3 regions of the Comamonas sp. A23 genome follow, and region 3 is predicted to be linked to each of the others. Evidence: predicted binding sites of a transcription regulator. Region 3 holds the regulator's gene; each other region holds the start of a gene.
The links. The regulator LexA, encoded in region 3, represses DNA repair genes until DNA is damaged. The targets are predictions, from matches to a motif close to ACTGTATNNNNATACAGT.
Positions count from the first base shown of each region.

Region 1: EIC84_RS03810 (VRR-NUC domain-containing protein) is a predicted target of LexA. The motif match lies at 1,266-1,283, and genes of this name have one in related genera.
Region 2: EIC84_RS23830 (PA0069 family radical SAM protein) is a predicted target of LexA. The motif match lies at 2,039-2,056, and genes of this name have one in related genera.

Region 1 covers NZ_RSDT01000001.1:820,529-823,804, forward strand. The annotation lists gene EIC84_RS03800 (potassium transporter Kup) at 1-763, shown strand, start outside; gene EIC84_RS03805 (carboxymuconolactone decarboxylase family protein) at 815-1,144, opposite strand; gene EIC84_RS03810 (VRR-NUC domain-containing protein) at 1,357-3,030, shown strand; gene EIC84_RS03815 (helicase C-terminal domain-containing protein) at 3,027-3,276, shown strand, end outside.
Region 2 covers NZ_RSDT01000016.1:41,144-44,419, forward strand. The annotation lists gene EIC84_RS23825 (tripartite tricarboxylate transporter substrate binding protein) at 1-755, shown strand, start outside; gene EIC84_RS23830 (PA0069 family radical SAM protein) at 875-2,032, opposite strand; gene rnk (nucleoside diphosphate kinase regulator) at 2,387-2,794, shown strand; gene EIC84_RS23840 (acyltransferase) at 2,856-3,276, opposite strand, start outside.
Region 3 covers NZ_RSDT01000006.1:105,246-108,521, reverse strand. The annotation lists gene EIC84_RS14955 (universal stress protein) at 1-95, opposite strand, end outside; gene EIC84_RS14950 (hypothetical protein) at 239-484, opposite strand; gene EIC84_RS26610 (hypothetical protein) at 902-1,153, opposite strand; gene lexA (transcriptional repressor LexA) at 1,494-2,165, opposite strand; gene EIC84_RS14935 (asparaginase) at 2,248-3,228, shown strand.

The sequences.
Region 1 (3,276 bases), on a different contig from region 3:
GTCGGGCACCATGCTGATCACCACCATGCTGGTGGGCTTTGTGGTCTATCTGGGGCGCAGCCGAGCAAGAGCCGTGACACTGGCGGCGCTGGCCTGTTTTGCGGTGCTGGAGATAGGCTTTTTTGCCTCCAACCTGACCAAGCTGGAGCAGGGCGGCTGGCTGCCGCTGACTCTGGGCGCCATCATCTTCATCGCGCTGACCACATGGCGCGACGGTACCCAGCTGGTGGCCGAACATCGCCGTCGCCTTGATATTCCCATGAGCGATCTGATGAGCTCGCCCATGAGCGGCGTGCCGGTGGTGTCCGGCACGGCCGTCTATCTGACTTCCGATCCCAAGCTGGTGCCGAACGCGCTGTTCCACAATCTCAAGCATTTCAAGGTCATGCATGAGCAGACGGTGTTTCTCCACGTGATCAACGAGAACACGCCCTATGTGCATGATGGCGAGCGCCTGCAGCTGAAGCCTATGTGCAATGGGGTCTGGGCACTGGACATGCATTTCGGCTTTCGCGAGCAGCCTGATATTCCGGCGGCGCTCCAGCGGATTGCGCCGGACGTCGATGGCGAGATACCGAACCTCGACCCGATGACGACCAGCTTCTTTGTGGCCAGGGTGCAGGTGGTGGACGGGCCAGGCGGTCTCTCGGCCTGGCGCTGCGCGCTGTTTGGCTGGATGTCTCGCCAGTCGGCCAGTGCGGCGACTTATTACAAGTTGCCAGCCAACCAGGTGGTGGAGCTGGGCACGCAGGTTGTGCTTTGACGGCTAGGTATGGCTAGCCAGACAGGCGCTGGCTGCTATCTTTTTAGAACGTTACTCGTCCAAAGCGTCCAGAGCGCGAGCCGAGTAGACCATGGCGGCACCCGCATTCAAGGCCACGGCCACACCCAGGGCTTCGGCGATTTCTTCCCGGCTGGCACCAGCTGCCTTGGCAGCCTTGGTATGCACGGCAATGCAGCCGTCGCAACGCGTGGTCACGCCCACGGCAATGGCAATCAGCTCGCGCGTCTTGGCATCGAGATGGCCGGTCTTCCTGCCTGCACCGGACAAGGCCTTGTAGCCCTCCATGGTGCCTGGGCTCAACTCGGAAAACTCTCCCAGCCTGCCCGCCAATTCCTTGCGGTATTCGTTCCAGTCCAGCATTGCCTGCTCCTTGTTGAATGAAGCATTGATTGTGTGCCACTGTCACAGGGCATTCAAGTCGCAAGCGTTTCGTCCGACGATCGGCAGTACTGGGTTCGGAGGAGCCTGCAGGGATTTGTGGGCTGTATGAAAATACAGGTTCGTTGTCGGCATCCAGCCGTTTTTTCGCCGAGCATTTTGTGAGCGTCACCGTGACCGCATCCCAGGCCGCCATTCTTGCGCCGCACCGCTTCTACTATCTGCACAACTTCAAGCAGGCGCTGGATTGGCTGGCGCAGCGCTATGGAGATCTGCTCAGCGAGCAGGAGGCTGATTTCATCGCTGGCTTTGCGCGCTTGCCGCAGAACTCCAGGGCGCTGCTGGTACGAATGCTGATGCGGCGCGGGCCCTGGTTTCGAGCCAGCAAGCTGGCCTATGAGGAGATTCCGGTGACGGTCGATGCTGCAGCGCCCTTGCTGGAGCGTGGCTGGCTCAGTACCACCGAGCCCATGGAGGCGGTCGAACTATTCGGCTTGCACACCAAACCCGAGCTGCTGCAGATCTTGACTGGCTTTGAGTTGTGCTCCTCCATGCGCAAGGCCGAGATGCTGCAACTGCTGGCTGAGAGGCAACCCGAGCCTCTGCCGTATGCCGTCTGGCATCCCGAGGCCGTGGAACCTGTCTGGCGCGTCATGGTGGGTGAGCTGGGAGAGCGTCTGAGGCTGATGTTCTTTGGCAATCTCTACCAGGACTGGTCGGAGTTCGTGCTGGCCGACCTCGGTATTTTTCGCTATGAGCCGGTGACGCTGGATGCTGACTCGCGCGCATTTCAACGCCGCGAAGATCTGGACTTCTATCTGGAGATATCGGCCCGGCGTCGGGATCTCGACGAAGGCGTGGAGCCGGCACAATTGCTGCCTGCGCTTATTGAAAATCATAGCGAGAACCCATGGCTGGACATGCGCCGGGCCAAGGTTCTGCTGAAGCTTGGCCAGATGTGCGAGAGGCTGCAGGACTGGTCGCTGGCAGCTCAGGCCTATGGAGCCAGCCGCTATGCAGGCGCACGTCACCGTCATATTCGCGTGCTGGAGCGCATGCAATGCTTCGACCAGGCGCTGGCTCTTGCCAACCAGGCGCAAGCGGCTCCGGAGAGTGAAGAGGAGCGTCAGCGCGTGGCGCGCATGTTGCCGCGTCTGAGCCGCAGCCTGGGACTGGTGGTTGCGGGGCGCCAGCCTGCTCTGGCCCCGGCCGTGGCGGCCCTGCGCAGCGATGTGCTGCTGGACCGACCCGTCCAGCCCATGGCGGTGGAGTGCGCGCTTCAATCCCATTGGCATAGCGCCGATGCGCCGGTGTTCTATGTGGAGAACGCGTTGGTCAACTCGCTATTCGGTCTGCTGTGCTGGCCTGCCGTCTTTGCGCCGCTGCCAGGGGCGTTTTTTCATCCCTTCCAGAGTGGGCCGGCCGATCTGGGTGCGCCGGATTTTGTGCTGCACCGCCAACTGCTGTTTGATGCCTGTCTGGCCGAGTTGGAGGACGGTCGCTATCGGGCCACGATTCGCCAGCGTTTTGCCGACAAGCAAGGGGTTCAGTCGCCGTTCGTGTTCTGGGGCACATTGACGCAAGAGCTGCTGGAGCTGGCGCTCGATTGCATGCCTGCCGTCCATTTGCGGATTCTGTTTGCGCGGCTGCTGCTGGACCTGAAGGCCAACCGCACCGGTTTTCCTGATCTGGTGCGCTTCTGGCCCTTGCGGTCCGATGCCGGCTCACGCTACGAGCTGGTGGAAGTCAAAGCGCCAGGTGACAAGTTGCAGGACAACCAGATTCGCTGGCTGGCCTATTGCACGGAGCAGGGCATTCCCGTGAGCGTCTGCCATGTGCAGTGGCGTGACGAAGGTCGCATGCCATGAAGCCTGCGCTTAGCGTGGCAGTACGCGCACTGTGCGAGTTCACGGCGCGCGGCGGTGATCTGGATCTGCGCTTCACGCCCGCGCCCAGTGCGCTGGAGGGTATGGAAGGGCATGCCGTGGTGCAGAAACGGCGTGAGAAAGTGGGAGGCTACGAGGTGGAGCTGGCGCTCAGCGGCCGGTTTGAAGAGCTGCAGGTTCGCGGCCGAGCCGATGGCTTTGATGGCGTGCAGCAGCAACTCGAAGAGA
Region 2 (3,276 bases), on a different contig from region 3:
TGCTGGCCGTCAACGACCTGCTCGCCAACGGCAAGGACGCCCACACGTTCTTGCTGATCCAGGGCGGCATAGTCAGCGAGACGCCGCTGGCCTACAAAGTCAGCTATCAGCCCTTCAAGGATCTGAAACCTCTGGCCCAGCTCAGCCGCAACGGTCTGGTGCTGATTGCCAACAAGGACTTCCCGGCCAGCAATCTGCAGCAACTCGGCGACTACGGCAAAAAGCAGGCCGACGGACTGGACTTTGCCTCGTATGCCACAGGCATGCGCGGCCATACCTCGGGCATGCTGCTGGGGCAGTTGCTCAATATCAAGATGAAGCACCTGGGCTACAAGGGCTCCCCTCCGGCACTCAGCGACCTGATGGGCGGCCATGTGCCGCTGATGATGGACGGGCTCACCACCGCCCTGCCGCTGATCAAGGCCGGCAAGGTCAAGCCGCTGGCCGTGAACTACCCTACGCGCATGGTCCAACTGCCCGATGTGCCCACTTTCAAGGAACTGGGCTACCCGCAACTGTCCGAAGTAAGCTGGTTCGGCGTCTGGTCGCGCCCGGATATCCCTGCCGATGTGCAGGCCAGGGTCAGAGAGATCGCGCTGCAGTATTTCAAGCAGCCCCAGGTCGAGGCCAGGCTCAGGGACATGGGCATGGAGTCGGGCACCGACGCGACCCCGGAAGCGCTGATGAACGAACTGCAGAAGGCCTATCAGCGCCAGCAGGCCTTGCTCAAGTCCATTGATTACCAAGCTCAGTAAACAGTTCAGGCGCCCAAAAGGCCGGAGTCACGCCAGATTCCGGCTTCTTGCAACCGGGTAGCTTCAGCTCGCTGCGTCGACCCGTTCCGAGTCGGCACGCAACGGACTGAGACGAAACATCAGAAAAGACTTTGCTGCGGCGACAGAAAGGAATGATGGTACTGATCGCAGTCCAGTTGCACGCGCTCACGGTTCAGCCCAAGCTTGCGGCAGGCCAGTGCAAAGCGTTGCGCCAGCATATCGGCCCAGGCGCCCGTTCCCTTCATGCGCTGGCCAAACCTGCTGTTGTAGACCTTGCCGTCGGCTCTGCCCGCTTCGCTGATCCCATGCAGATCTCGCACCCGCTCCATCACGCGTTGGGCGCGCTCGGGATAGTGCAGCGTCAGCCATTCATTGAACAGCGAAGCCACTTCCCACGGCAGACGCAGCACTGCATAAAAAGCCTGTCTTGCACCGGCCTCGCTGGCTGCGGCCAGCACCTGCTCCATATCGTCGTTCAGGAACGGAATCTGCGGCGCCAGGCTGACGCCTACGGGTATGCCCGCCTCGCTCAGGGTCCGAATCATGCGCAGCCGCCGATGCGGTGCGGCGGCGCGTGGTTCCAGCTGCCGGGCCAGCTCGGGCTGCAAGGTGGTCAGCGTCACATAAACGGCCACCAGATGCTGCTGTGCCAGCGGCACCAGCAAATCAAGGTCGCGTTCGATACCGCTGCCCTTGGTGACGATGGAAAACGGATGCCTGGCCTGCGCCAGGACCTCTATCACGCGGCGCGTCAACCCGACTTCGCGCTCCACAGGCTGGTAGCAGTCCGTGACCGAGCCGAGCATGATGGGGGCCGCCACATGGCTGGACCGGGATAACTCGGCGCGCAGCACCTCGGGCAGGTTCTGCTTGGCAATCAGCCGGGTTTCGAAATCCAGACCCGGCGAATAGCCCAGATAGCCATGCGTGGGCCGGGCATAGCAATAGATGCATCCGTGCTCGCATCCTCTATAGGGATTGAGCCCCAGATGAAAAGGCAGATCCGGCGATTCGTGGCGGCTCAGGGCTGATTTAGCCCGCTCCCACTCCAGATGGGTGCACCAGGTCTTGACCTCCTCACCCTCTTCGCTTCCTTCATCCTGTTCGGACTTGCCCCAGCCGTCATCGAAACCCTGGCGCAGCTCCCGTGCAAACCGGTGCGTGATCTGGCTGGCAGCCCCTCGCCCCTTGATGAGCCGCACCGGCACATCGGTCCGAATGGATTCCAGTCCAGAGGATGAGGAAAGTTTCTTCATAAAATAACTGTACATAAATACAGTTATTCATTGCAAGAAATGGGCACTAACCATGGCTTCATCCCGGTCAATACGGTGAGGGTTGATTGAGTCAGATCTGGATGAGAAATGACTGCGCCCATTGCTCTACAGGCTTAGCACGCTCCATTAACTAGAGCAAGTTCAAAGTCAATCCGCACTCAGTGAGTGCGAGATGGCTTGGCAGTTTGCGATTCAGCGCCGACAATCCCTTCAATGCACCAAGTTGGTGCCTTTCACTGAATGCCTTGGCCCGGACAACACCGTTGCCCGGGCTTTTGTCCGTTTGCGCAACGCCAAAGCGCCAACCACACCATCTCGCAAGGGAGTTACTACATGGAGCGCAAGCCCAATATCACTCTGTCCTCCTTGGACCTGGATCGCATTGAATCGCTGCTGGAAAAGAACAACAGCCAGTTCCCCGGCCGTGATGCACTGGAGGCGGAGCTGGACCGCGCGGATGTACTCGACCCCGCAGAAATACCCGCCAACGTGGTGACGATGAACTCCACCGTGCGCTTCACCATTCTCGAGATCGCCAAGACCAATACGCTGACACTGGTCTACCCCAAGGATATGGATGGCAGCGCCGACAAGGTCTCCATCTTTGCGCCGGTAGGCATCGCCCTGCTGGGCCTGTCAGTGGGCGATGAGTTCAAGATGCCCAGCCCTACCGGCCAGGTAACCGTGCGTGTGGATGCCATCGAGTTCCAGCCCGAAAGCGCGGGCGAGCTCCATCGCTGAACCGGCTCACCCAACAAAAAAGCAGCTCACCGGAGCTGCTTTTTTGTTGCCTGGATCAGACTCAGCGCAAGCCGGCCAGCATGGTGGTCAGCAGACCCGCGCCGATCAGGCCTGCCTGCCAGCGCAGGGCCTGACTCCATGACGAAACATGGCGCTCCACCAATTGATACAGCGCGTAGCCGGCAGTCAGTGAAAGCACAAAGGCAAACGGGATGCCCACCACGGCGGCGGTGACCGAACCGTGCCAGAAATGGTTGACCACTGCGTTGACCAGCAGGCAGATGGAAAAGTGAATCAGAAATACCGAGTAGGAAATCTCTCCCAGGCGACGCAGCGGCGCAAAACCCTGCCAGCGGGCAATAACCTCGGTACGCATGCAAACGATCAGCAGCATCGCGGTCACGCCGGCGAGAAAAATGCGGTCGCGCCACTCATAGACCAGCGCGCCGATGATCAGAGCAGCAATCAGCAGGCCCCAGCTC
Region 3 (3,276 bases):
TTGGCGCCTTGTTCACGCGCAAGCAGAACGCCAGCACGCACGGCAGCCTCTGACAGTTTGGTGCCATCGGTGGGAATGAGCAGGTGCTTGAACATGTTCAGCCTCCTGATGCCGGAAGATGTGCCTGAGAATCAATTTATTCCAATATTTCGAGCTGCGCAATGCCTAGTTCTTGAATGCAGCAGAGTTGTAGACAGGAGGTAAGACTCTGTAACGGGGTCGATCGCGTCGAGTTGTCTCATTCCTCGGGCGAAGGAGGAACGCGATTGAGGATTTCGCCAGTGGCCTCTATCTCGAACTGCTGTGGATTGAGCCAGTTGACCTCCTGATGATCGGCAGTTTCAAAGTAAATGGCAGACGGTCGTATGGAGACGCCATGCGGCATGTCGACCTCATCAAAACTCTGATAGACCAGAATCAGGCGCAGGTCTCCATTGGCGTCTTTGGCCTGTATGTGCTGCAAGAGCTTGCGGTAGGCACTCATAAGACGCCCTCATTGACATGTGTATATGAATGTTTCCACTGTCGAAGAGGTGCTGCAATACCCTGATCCGGGTATCCGTTCTGACGCATATTCGCGCCTGACAAGGAGTTTAGAAGGCTGCGAGGCTTGTGCGAAATGCGTTCCGGCGGACAGGCACAGGCAGAACATCAGCAAATAATTTACATGGCGATCCAGATCGTTCGGCGCCAATACGGAGGGCCTGCTCTGGCGACATCGAGTTTTTGCCTATGCACTGCTGGCAGAGTTGTCTGGCGCCATATCTGCCGGCCGATGGGCCAAGAGCGTTGATGTGGCTTCCTGTTGGATGCAATGGAAGCTTTGTTGCATCGCCTGCAGGCCTATCGCGGGTCGGGCTCGGAGCTGCACGAGTGCAAGCAGTCAAACCTCACTGAGCTTTCAGACTTGCGGGGCTGCTTGCTCATGGAGTGCCATAGGCTCCAGCGCGGCACAGACATCGGCCATGCGTCCGCAGATCAGCAGGCATTCGGGCTGACTGCGCGGCTCACGCTGCACGATCTTGAGAAGTCGTGGAGAAGCTGCTTGCCTAGACTCGTCGGTTATTGGCGATTGCAGCTCTGGTGTCGCTGCAAAGGCCTGAGGACAAAGCGTATTGCTGCCTAGACGAATGCGGCCGCGGTTGGCGCGCATGACAGGAATGCTGATCTGCTTCGCCTTTGGGCGATTGGTAGTGAAGGATACAGGTTCTGCAGCGGCTTCGCTTGCATCATCAGAGCAGAAGTTCGGGTTGAGCGACAGCGTGGCAGGCTGCCCTTTAAGGGTCAGGCGTGTCAAAGCCTGCAGTGATGTGGCGAATCCCATTTGGCAACTCCTCTTGATGACCTTGCGGCATGGATAAGGGCAGGATTGCGTTTTTCAGGCAAAGCTCCGCCCAGGGCGAAGCTCAACGGCTGCGCGCCTACCACCTGGGCTTGAGAGGGAAAGAGGCCCGGTGCCTCCGCTGCATAGGCGGAGGGACGCCGTCTGCCCGTTACATGAACATGCTGTTGCGGATAAGGCCTACGGCCAGGCCTTCGATGGCGAATGGCTCTTCAGGATCGACGTGAATGATCTTGTAGTCGGGGTTCTCGGGCAGCAGCTCGATGCCTTGAGGTGTGCGCTTGAAGCGTTTGACGGTCACGTCGTCACCGAGGCGGGCCACCACAATCTGGCCGTTGCGCGCTTCATGCGTAGCCTGTACCGCCAACAGGTCGCCGTCCATGATGCCCGCGTCACGCATGGACATTCCGCGGACCTTGAGCAGGTAATCGGGCTTGGCGGCAAACAGGCTGGGCTCGACCGAATAGCTCTGATCGATATGTTCCTGGGCCAGAATAGGCGAGCCGGCAGCGACGCGGCCGACCAGGGGAAGCACCAGCGGGGCCAGGGCTGTGAGCGGCAGCGCAAAGCTGGCACCGCGTGCAGCATTGATGGTGCGCACGGTATCGGCGCGCAGGCGAATGCCGCGCGATGTGCCGCTGACCAGATCTATGACGCCCTTGCGGGCCAGTGCCTGCAAATGCTCTTCTGCAGCATTGGCCGACTTGAAGCCAAAGGTGCTGGCAATCTCGGCCCGGGTAGGGGGCGCACCCGTGCGAGCGATGCTGGACTGGATGAGGTCCAGAATCTGCTGCTGGCGGGGAGTGAGCTTGGGGTGGTCCATGGGCATTCCTTGATCGATCGATGATGAATACTGTGTGTTCATCCAGTACCTGTATTTTTAATCAGTTTGAAGAGGACTGCAAGTGGAACGTGACAAAAATATCGTCATTCTGGGCACCGGTGGCACGATTGCCGGTGTCGCCGAGCAGGCGGGCACCAGTGTGGGCTACCGTGCGGCCCAACTGGGCGTGGCTCAGCTGCTGCAGGCCGTGCCGGACCTGGAGCGCGTTGCTTCTGCATCGCTGCAGGTGGAGCAGCTGGCGCAGCTGGACAGCAAGGATATGGATCACGCGACCTGGCATGCACTCGCGCTGCGATGTGCCGAGCTGCTCGCTCGTGATGACGTGAGCGGCATCGTGATCACCCATGGCACCGACACGCTGGAGGAAACCGCCTGGTTTCTGCAATGTGTTCTGCACCCGGCAAAGCCCGTGGTGCTGACCTGCGCCATGCGCCCGGCCACAGCCATTTCGGCTGACGGCCCCGGCAATCTGCGCGATGCCGTGGCCTGTGCGGCCGACATGCAGGCTGCTGGCCGCGGTGTGCTTGCCGTGGTGGCGGGCCGGGTGTTCAGTGCACGCCAGGTGCGCAAGGTGCATCCTTATCGTGTGGATGCCTTCGATGGCAGTGGTGCCGGCCCGCAGGGCTGGGTGGAAGAGGGGCGGCTGCGCTGGGCAACAGGCGGGCTGCCGGTCGTTGCGGCCAGCTCCACTGCAATCGCTTTACCGCCCGCAGATCACTGGCCCCTGGTGGAGCTGCTGCACAGTCATGCGGGCTGCAACAGTGCCGTAGCTCTGGCGGTGATGCAGGCCTGGTATGCGGCAGGCGTGCGTGCCGTGGTGGTGGTGGGCACGGGCAATGGCACGGTCCATCAGGCATTGGGGTCAGCCCTGGACTGGGCGCAGGCGCAGGGCATGGCTTTGCGCATCACGACCCGGTGCGAGGAGGGGCAGGTGGTGCAGGCCGAGGGAGCGGGGGATGGCCGTGTGAGCAGCCTGCCGGCGGCCAAGGCCAGAATCAGCCTGATGCTGGAGCTGATGGGCTGGCCTCACGCATTGGATTGATGCTCTTGTTATGAGAGCTGCTAGCCCTCATTGATAAAGAGTATTTAT